Linked DNA regions of Bosea vaviloviae. Each later gene encodes a partner of the first gene's protein in a complex. Links are inferred from orthologs where the notes say so. Each region holds a gene or a part of one and is shown in the gene's direction. Other genes may lie near its edges.

Evidence for each region. The genes of interacting proteins can lie anywhere in the genome.
Region 2: the proteins of accD (region 1) and BHK69_RS01630 are in contact, whole or in part, in a solved structure (PDB 8UXZ), measured with the Escherichia coli proteins. The link is inferred for Bosea vaviloviae from one-to-one orthologs.

The regions. Positions count from the first base shown.
Region 1 is NZ_CP017147.1:1,245,349-1,248,608, forward strand. Bases 287-3,260 are described here. They hold accD (acetyl-CoA carboxylase, carboxyltransferase subunit beta), read left to right. Parts: upstream 287-1,312; coding sequence 1,313-2,209; downstream 2,210-3,260. Other genes in these bases: BHK69_RS05880 (DUF488 domain-containing protein), read left to right, coding at 287-387; trpA (tryptophan synthase subunit alpha), read left to right, coding at 436-1,284; BHK69_RS05895 (bifunctional folylpolyglutamate synthase/dihydrofolate synthase), read left to right, coding at 2,242-3,260. Outside these bases: more of BHK69_RS05880, read left to right, coding at 1-286.
Region 2 is NZ_CP017147.1:346,885-352,571, reverse strand. The notes cover bases 2,632-5,574. They hold BHK69_RS01630 (acetyl-CoA carboxylase carboxyltransferase subunit alpha), read left to right. Parts: upstream 2,632-3,597; coding sequence 3,598-4,551; downstream 4,552-5,574. Other genes in these bases: BHK69_RS01625 (L,D-transpeptidase family protein), read left to right, coding at 4,748-5,574; BHK69_RS01635 (class I SAM-dependent methyltransferase), read left to right, coding at 2,727-3,494. Also shown: BHK69_RS01655 (DUF2938 domain-containing protein), read left to right, coding at 1-395; BHK69_RS01650 (GNAT family N-acetyltransferase), read right to left, coding at 449-1,210; BHK69_RS01645 (cupin domain-containing protein), read right to left, coding at 1,210-1,689; gloB (hydroxyacylglutathione hydrolase), read right to left, coding at 1,701-2,465; more of BHK69_RS01625, read left to right, coding at 5,575-5,687. UniProt on the Escherichia coli protein: Component of the acetyl coenzyme A carboxylase (ACC) complex. First, biotin carboxylase catalyzes the carboxylation of biotin on its carrier protein (BCCP) and then the CO(2) group is transferred by the carboxyltransferase to acetyl-CoA to form malonyl-CoA.

The DNA.
Region 1 (3,260 bases):
GTCCGTCTCGGCACGCCCCGCCTCCCCGACGAGGGCACGCGGATCGGCACCGTGCGCCGGCCGCCGCGCGGCGTCCGCAAGGAGCGCTATGCGGCCGATGACTGGTACGACGTCTGGTTTCCGGAGCTTTCGCCCAGCCCCGAACTGGTAAAATCGGCGCTGACCGCGGAGAGCGAGGCGGAATGGCATGGCTTCGTCCGCGCCTTCCGCACCGAAATGGATGAGCCCGCGCCACGTCGTACGCTCGATCTGCTCGCCGCGCTCTCCCATGGCGGACGCTTCTCGATCGGTTGCTATTGCGAGCATGAGAACCGTTGCCACCGTTCGGTGCTGCGTGCGCTGCTGACCGAGCGCGGCGCGCAGATCGCCGGAGAGACCGGAGCTTGACGGCATAGCTCTCGCCAAGCCGGCCCCGGGCATGCTAACCGCAAGCCCATGACAACGACCGGCCAAACCCGCATCCAGACCCGCTTCCAAGCCTGTGCCGCCGAAGGCCGCGCCGCGCTGGTGACCTTCATCACGGCGGGCGATCCCGATTTCGACACCGCCAGCGCGATCCTGCACGCTTTACCGGCCGCAGGCGCCGACGTCATCGAGCTGGGCGTACCCTTCACCGACCCGATGGCTGATGGCATCCCGGTTCAGCTTGCGGGGCAGCGCGCGCTCAAGGCCGGCCAGACCTTGAAGAAGACACTCGCCATGGTCGAGGCCTTCCGCGCGGCCGGAAACGACACGCCGATCGTGCTGATGGGCTACTACAACCCGATCTATGTCTATGGCGTCGAGCGTTTCCTGGGCGATGCGAAGGCAGCCGGCGTCGATGGCTTGATCGTGGTCGACCTGCCGCCTGAGGAAGATGCCGAGCTCTGCCTGCCGGCGCTGGCCGCGGGCATCAATTTCATCCGCCTCGCCACGCCGACGACGGATGACAAGCGCCTGCCGAAAGTGCTGCAGAATACCTCCGGCTTCGTCTATTATGTCTCGATGACGGGCGTCACCGGCGGCTCCATCGCCAATTACGACGCGGTCGGAGAAGCCGTCGCGCGGATCAAGCGCCATACCGACCTGCCCGTGGCAGTCGGTTTCGGCGTCAAGACGGCGGCTGATGCGGCCGCGATCGCTAGGGGTGCGGATGGTGTCGTCGTCGGCTCGTCGCTGGTCGAACGCGTCAGGCTTTCGTTGGATGTTCAGGGCAAGGCCACGGAAAAGACGGTTTCCGCTGTCACCTCGCTCGTCGCCGAGCTCGCAGCCGGCGTCCGCTCGGCCGCCAGGACCGCCGCCTGACCCTGCAGGTATAGTTGAGGACCAATCCATGAACTGGATTTCCGAAGTCGTTCGGCCGCGGATCAAGACGCTGTTCAAGCGCGAGAGCCCGGAGAATCTCTGGATCAAATGCCCGGATTCCGGACAGATGGTCTTCCACAAGGATGTCGAGGCCAATGGCTTCGTCATCCCCGGCTCCGACCATCATCTGCGCGTCACCGCGACCGACCGGCTGCGCCTGACCTTCGACGAGGGCAAATGGCTCGACGTCGCCCTGCCCGAGGTTGCGATCGACCCGCTGAAGTTCCGCGACGAGAAGCGCTATATCGACCGGCTGAAGGACGCTCGCGCCAAGACCGGCGCGATTGACGCCTTCAAGGTCGGTTACGGCCGCGTCCAGGGCCTGGCGATGACGCTTGCCGTGCAGGATTTCCACTTCATGGGCGGCTCGCTCGGCATGGCGGCGGGCGAGGCCTTCATCAAGGGCGCCGAGACCGCGCTCGAGAAGAAGACGCCTTATGTCGTCTTCGCCGCCTCGGGCGGCGCGCGTATGCAGGAGGGCATCCTCTCGCTGATGCAATTGCCCCGCACCACCGTGGCGGTGCGCATGCTGCGCAATGCCGGCCTGCCCTATTTCGTGGTGCTGACCAACCCGACCACGGGTGGCGTGACAGCCTCCTACGCGATGCTGGGCGACATCCATATCGCCGAGCCCGGTGCGCTGATCGGCTTCGCCGGCCCGCGCGTGATCGAGCAGACCATTCGCGAGAAATTGCCGGACGGCTTCCAGCGCGCCGAATACCTCAAGGACCACGGCATGGTCGACATGGTGGTGCACCGCCATGAGATTCCGGCGACGCTGGCCCGGCTCGGACGGCTGCTGACGAAGCAGCCCGCGCCGAATGGCGTCGCGAAGCCGCCGCTTCCGGTCGCCGAGGCCGTCTGAAGACGCGCATGGGCGGGAGGCCCTGAACCGAGATGGGGTCGTCCGACACGCTGCTCGCGCGCTTCATGGCGCTGCACCCCAAGCTGATCGATCTCTCGCTCGGGCGCATCCTGACCTTGCTGGAGCGCCTCGGCGATCCGCAGAAGCGCCTGCCGCCGGTGATCCATGTCGCCGGCACCAATGGCAAGGGCTCGACCATCGCCTTCATGCGGGCGATCCTGGAGGCGGCGGGCCTCAGCGTCCATGTCTATACCTCGCCGCATCTGGTGCGTTTCCACGAGCGCATCCGCATCGGTGCGCCGGGCGGCGGCCGCTTCGTCGACGAGGCCGTGCTGGTCGAAGCGCTGGAGCGCTGCGAGCGCATCAATGCCGGCGATGCCATCACCTTCTTCGAGATCACCGCCGCGGCGGCCTTGCTGCTGTTTTCCGAGCACAAGGCGGATGTCGTGCTGCTCGAAGTCGGCCTGGGCGGCCGCTTCGATGCGACCAACGTCATCGCCCACCCCGCCTGCACGGTGGTAACGCCGGTCTCGCTCGACCATGCCGAATATCTCGGCGACACCGTGACCAAGATCGCGGCCGAGAAGGCCGGCATCTTCAAGCGTGGCGCCCCGGCGGTGATCGCGCCGCAGGAGCCTGAGCCGACGGCGGTGCTGGAGGCCACGGCCGAGCGCGTCGGCGCCTCGCGCATCCTGATCGGCGCGCAGGATTTCAACGTCCATGAGGATGGTGGCCGCCTTGTCTATGAGGACGGCGACGGCCTGCTCGATCTGCCCTTGCCGCGCCTCGCTGGACGCCACCAGCATGTGAATGCCGGCACGGCGATCGCCGCCCTGCGCGCCGCCGGCTATGGCGGCCTGCCGGCGCGGGCCTTCGAGCAGGGCATGCTGGAGGCCGATTGGCCGGCGCGGCTGCAGCGGCTGGCGCGTGGTAAGCTCGCCGAGCTCATCCCTGCCCGCGCCGAACTCTGGCTCGATGGCGGCCACAACCCCGATGGCGGGCGTGTTCTGGCCCAGGCGATGGCTGATCTTGCCGATCGCAATCCAGCTCC
Region 2 (5,687 bases), 900 kb from region 1 along the record:
TGGCCGGCTGGCCCGCGCCGAACTGGGCGATGCCGGGACGCTGGTTCGCGCATCTGCTGCGCGGACAGTTCGCGCATGAGGACATCGGGCGGGCGCAACCTGTCGCAAACGAACTCGCGATCGGCTGGGTGTTCCATTACGCCGTCGGCATTCTCTTCGCCGCCGTTCTCCTGGCGCTTTGGGGGCTCGGCTGGTCGCGCAGCCCGACTTTCGGACCCGCGTTGATCGTTGGTCTCGTCACTGTCGGCTGCGGCTGGTTCATCCTGCAGCCGGGCATGGGAGCCGGCGTCGCTGCTTCCAAGAAGCCCAATGCCTGGACAATCCGGGCGCTCAACATCGTCGGCCACATCGTCTTCGCGATCGGGCTTTACGGCACCGCGCTGCTGACCCGCTGAGCGACGGCCTCCTGGCAGGTCAATCCAGCTGGCAAGTCAATCTAGCTGGCAGGTCAATCCAGGATGCGCGTCTCGTAAGCGTAGAGCCGGCGGAAGCCGAGACGGTCGTAGAGGCTGATCGCGACCTCGTTGGTCTGGTCCACCTGGAGATAGGCGCTGCCGCAGTCCATGAGGCGCGCCCAGGACATCAATCCGGAGACGATGCGCCGACCCAAACCATGGCCGCGATGGTTGGCGTCGACCACGATCGTGCCGATCTCGGCCATGCCGCGCTCGGCGACGCCCATGCCGTAGGCGACGGGCTCGCCCGCGATCAGCAAGGTCGCGAAGGCAGCCGGCATCCTGATCTTCTCGACGATGGCGGCGAGGTTGCCGGCATGGGTCTTCACGCCGGCCTGGCGCGCGGCGACGCCGGCGATCCAGTCGGCGCTCGGGCGCGCCTCGATCTGGAGCTCGGGGTCGATCTCGGGCGTGATGCCGTCGAGTTTCGCGATCATGCCGAAGGACGCGTCCTTGAGGCGATAGCCGCGCGCGATCACTTCGGCGCGCGTCGCCTCACCGATTAGTGGTGTCAGGCGCACGGAAGGTGGCAATCCGTCGGCCCGGTAGAGCCCCTCGATCATCGCCAGCGTCGCCTCGTCGAGCTCCGCGCCGGGCTTCAGCGGCGTGGCGGCGTTGGCCCGGCCGGAATAGCCATTGGCGAAGCGCACGACCCAATCGTCGATCAGCAGGGTCGCGGGCGCAGGCCAGGCATTGACGATGCGCCGCTCGCATTCGAGCGCCAGCGCGAGGTCGTCGGCATCGTCGGATATCATCAGGCTCCCCAGGGCTTGCGCGGCGTCGGACGCCAGTCCGGCGGCGCCATCTCGAAACCGGAAAAGGCGAAGCCAGGCGCGACCGTGCAGCCGACCAGCGTCCAGGCGCCCAGCGAGGTGGCGCTCTGCCAGGTGCCCGCCGGCACCACGAATTGCGGCCGCTGCCCGGCTCTCAGATCGGGACCGAGATGATGCGCCGAGGCGTCATGGCCATTGGGCGAGATGCTGATCACCAGCGGCGCGCCGGCATAATGATGCCAGATCTCGGCGGCATCGACCCGGTGCCATTCCGAGGTCTCGCCGGTGTCGAGCAGGTAGTAGATCGCGGTCGAGAAGCCGCGCCCTTCCGGGCCGGCCTCGTCGCGGAAGGTCTCGCGGTAATGGCCGCCTTCCGGATGGGGCTTGAGGTCGAGCAGGCGGATGACCTCGGCCGCGCCGAGGCCGTCGATTGAGGAATCGCCGTCGAGCGAGGAGTTCATGCCGACTGTCCTCAGAATGCGTTCTTGGCTTCGCGCAGCGCCGCAAAAACCTCGCCGGGGGCGCCGCCGGCCTTGCCGACTGCCGCTGCAAGCGCAGCCTCTCCGGCGCGGAAGAAGGGGTTGGTCGCCTTCTCCTCGCCGATCGTGGTCAGCGCCCAGAAGCGGCCTTCCGCCTTGGCGGCTTCGGCCTCGGCGTAACGGGCCTTGAGCGCTGCGTTGGCCGGGTCCATCGCGATGGCGAAACGGGCATTGGACAGCGTGTAGTCATGGCCGGTGATCAGGCGGACATCGTCGGGCAGTGCCATGATGCGATCGAGCGAGGTCCACATCGCCCCCATCTGGCCGGGCTGGACCCGCCCGCAGCCCATGACGAAGACGACATCGCCGACGAGCGCCAGCTTGGCCCCGATGCTGGCGAAGGTCAGGTGGCCGTTGGAATGGCCCGGCGTGTGCCAGATCTCGAAGCTGTCATTGCCGAGCTCGACGCGGTCGCCCTCGCCCAGGATGCGGTCGAGCGGGGCGGAATCGGCGGCGTCGGCCGGCCCGCAGACGAAAGCTCCGGTCGCCTCCTTCAACTCGGCCACGCCCTGCGTGTGGTCGTGATGGGCGTGGGTGACGAAGATGTCGCTGATCGTCCAGCCCTTGGCCTTGGCGGCGGCGAGGACGGGAGCGGCATCAGGCACGTCGACAGCCGCGCAGGCCTTCGTCACTGGGTCGAAGATCAACGCGCCGGCATTGTCGCTGAGGGTGCGGAAGATATGGAGATCGAGGGACATGCGAGGCTCCGGCACGGGCGGGCAGGACAGGGTGCCGCCCTGAATGCGCCATGGCCCGGCTTCTATCAAGTCGAGTGGCTTGCTAGCCGCAGGCGCTTGCAAGCCACTCGAGTTGAGGCGCCAGGTTCAAGCCTCCCCAGAGCAGGCGGGGGAAGGGGCCGTTCAGCCGAGCCTTCACTTGCGGCCTTCAGTTGCAGCCTTCCGTTGCAGCGTTCACTTGCAGCCCTTGCTTTGGCTGCGCCGCCGTTCCATCTCAGGCTCATGCCACTCGACGTCGTCGATCTTCGCGCCTTCTACGCCAGCCCGCTCGGCCATGTCGCGCGGCGGTTCATTGGCCGGGCGATGCTGCGCTTCTGGCCCGACTGCTCGCGGCAGCGCGTGCTGGGGCTCGGTTTCTCCACACCTTATCTCTCCGTGCTCGGCCTTGGCGCCGAACGGGTGCTTGCCTTCATGCCGGCGGCGCAAGGTGTGGTGAACTGGCCCTCCGAAGGCATGTCGGCCTCCGCGCTGGTCGAGCCGACCTTGCTGCCCTTGCCCACGGCCTCGGTCGACAGGGTGGTGCTGGTGCATGCGCTGGAGGAGACCGAGAGCCCCGACGATCTGCTGGAAGAGGTTGGACGCGTGCTCTCGCCGGGCGGACGGATGATCGTCGTCGTGCCCAATCGCCGCGGACTCTGGGCGCGGATGGACGGCACGCCCTTCGGCCATGGCCGCCCGTTCAGCCGCTCGCAGCTCCAGGCGCTGATGCGCGCCGCCGAATTCTCGCCCGAGAACTGGGCCGAGGCGCTCTACGTTCCGCCGCTGAAGCGGCATCTGCTGATGCGTTCGGCACCCGCCTGGGAGCGGGCCGGCGCAGGGTTGTCCCTGCCCTTCGCCGGTGTCCATGTCATCGATGCGACCAAGCAGTTCTATCGCCGCGTGCCCTTGCGCGCGACGCGGCGCAGCTTTGCCTTCCGGCCGATCCTGCTGCCGCGACCGACCCCGACCCAGCGCGCGGCAAACCCGCCTGGAGACGGCGCAGCGGGTTGACAACGGCCGTGACGCGCGGCCAAGGTCCGCCGCTTTTCGCGAACCCGGTTCCGCCCATGCGCTACGCGCGGACCTGCCGACGCGGAACCTGAACTGGATCACGATGCGAAGCTATTTGGATTTCGAGAAACCGGTCGCCGAACTCGAGGCGAAGGCGGATGAATTGCGCGCCCTTGAGGCGAAGGGCGAAGGCTATGCGCTCTCCGAGGAGATCGGCAAGCTCGACGCCAAGGCCAATCAGGCGTTGAAGGAGATCTATGCCGCGCTGACGCCCTGGCAGAAGACGCTGGTCGCGCGCCATCCGCAGCGCCCGCACTTCAAGGATTACTGCGCGGCGCTGTTCAGCGAGTTCACGCCGCTCGCGGGCGACCGGGCTTTCGGCGAGGATGAGGCGATCATGGGCGGTTTCGGCCGCTTTCGCGGCGAAGCCGTCTGCATTGTCGGGCAGGAGAAGGGCGATTCGACCGAGACCCGTATCCGGCACAATTTCGGCATGCCCAAGCCCGAGGGCTATCGCAAGGCGGTGCGCCTGATGGAGATGGCCGGCCGCTTCGGGCTGCCGGTCCTGAGCTTCATCGACACGGCCGGCGCCTATCCCGGCATCGAGGCGGAGGAGCGCGGCCAGGCCGAGGCGATCGCGCGCTCGACCGAAGCTTGCCTGGGATTGCGCACGCCGAGCGTGGCGCTGGTGATCGGCGAGGGCGGTTCGGGCGGCGCGATTGCGATCGCCGCCGCCAGCCGCGTGCTGATGCTGGAGCATGCGATCTATTCGGTAATCTCGCCGGAAGGTGCGGCCTCGATCCTCTGGCGCGATACCAAGCGCGCGCAGGACGCTGCGACCGGCATGAAGATCACCGCGCAGGACCTGCTGAAATTCGGCGTCATCGATCGCATCATCAGCGAGCCGGCGGGCGGCGCGCATCGCGATCCTCAGATGGCGATGGTGCGGGCGGGCGATGCAATCGCCTCGGCGCTGTCGGATTTCTCAGGCGTGGGCGCCGACGACATCGTCAGCCGCAGGGCGGAAAAATTCCTCGCCATCGGGCGGGCGATCTGACGTTGGGTGAAGCTTTTTTGCGGTGTGTCGGCTGCCGCCGCCGTTAGGAAGGCGTTGACCATATGGCTATGACGGAGCAGCCTGTGGTAAGGAACCCTCAAGGCTAACGCTTCTACAACTGGGCAGCCGGCACAATTTGGCCGTGTTGCATAGTCAGTGGTCGTGCTTCCGCCGGCCGTTCGATGGGATTGACGACGTGGCATTCAAGCACTTCGCGCTCGTGGCTTTCGTTGCATTGTCGCTGGGCGCTTGCGAGGAGGACCGCTATCGCGGCTCCGCCAGGCACAATATCCCGATTCCGTCGGCGACCTATACGCTCATGTCTGAGAAGGGCATGAGCAAGGATCAGCCGATCCTGATCCGCTCCTACAAGAAGGAGTCGGAGCTCGAGATCTGGAAGCGCAAGGCCGACGGGCAATATGCGCTGCTCAAGACCTTCCCGATGTGCCGCTGGTCCGGCCAGCTCGGCCCGAAGGTCCGTGAAGGCGACCGCATGGCGCCGGAAGGCTTCTACGCCATCACGCCGGCGCAGATGAACCCGAACTCGGCCTATTATGTCTCCTTCAACATGGGCTACCCCAACGCCTATGACCGCTCCTATGGCCGCACCGGCGCGCATCTGATGGTGCATGGCGCCTGCTCCTCGGCCGGCTGCTATTCGATGACCGACGATCAGATCGGCGAGATCTACGCGCTTGTCCGCGAGGCCCAGAATGCCGGCCAGAAGGCGGTGCAGATGCAGGCGCTGCCCTTCCGCATGACGCCGGAGAATCTGGCCAAGCACCGGCTCGATTCCAACATCGCCTTCTGGAAGAACCTGAAGGAAGGCACCGACTATTTCGAGGTGACGAAGGACGAGCCGCCGGTCTCGGTGGCGGGCGGCCGTTATGTCTTCAGCAACGGCTCGGATTCCTCCGTCGTCCAGGCCGTGCAGCAGAAGCGCCAGCAGGACGAGGTTCAGGTCGCTGCGCTCGTCGCCAAGGGCACGCCTGCGATCAAGCTGATCTATGACGATGGCGACTCGCACTCCTCCTTCAAGCGCACACTCGTGGCCGGCGGCTCCGATTCGCTGAACCGCACGGCGAGCTGGGCCTCGCGCGATGTCGGGGTCAGCCGACCCGACGCCATCAGCGGCG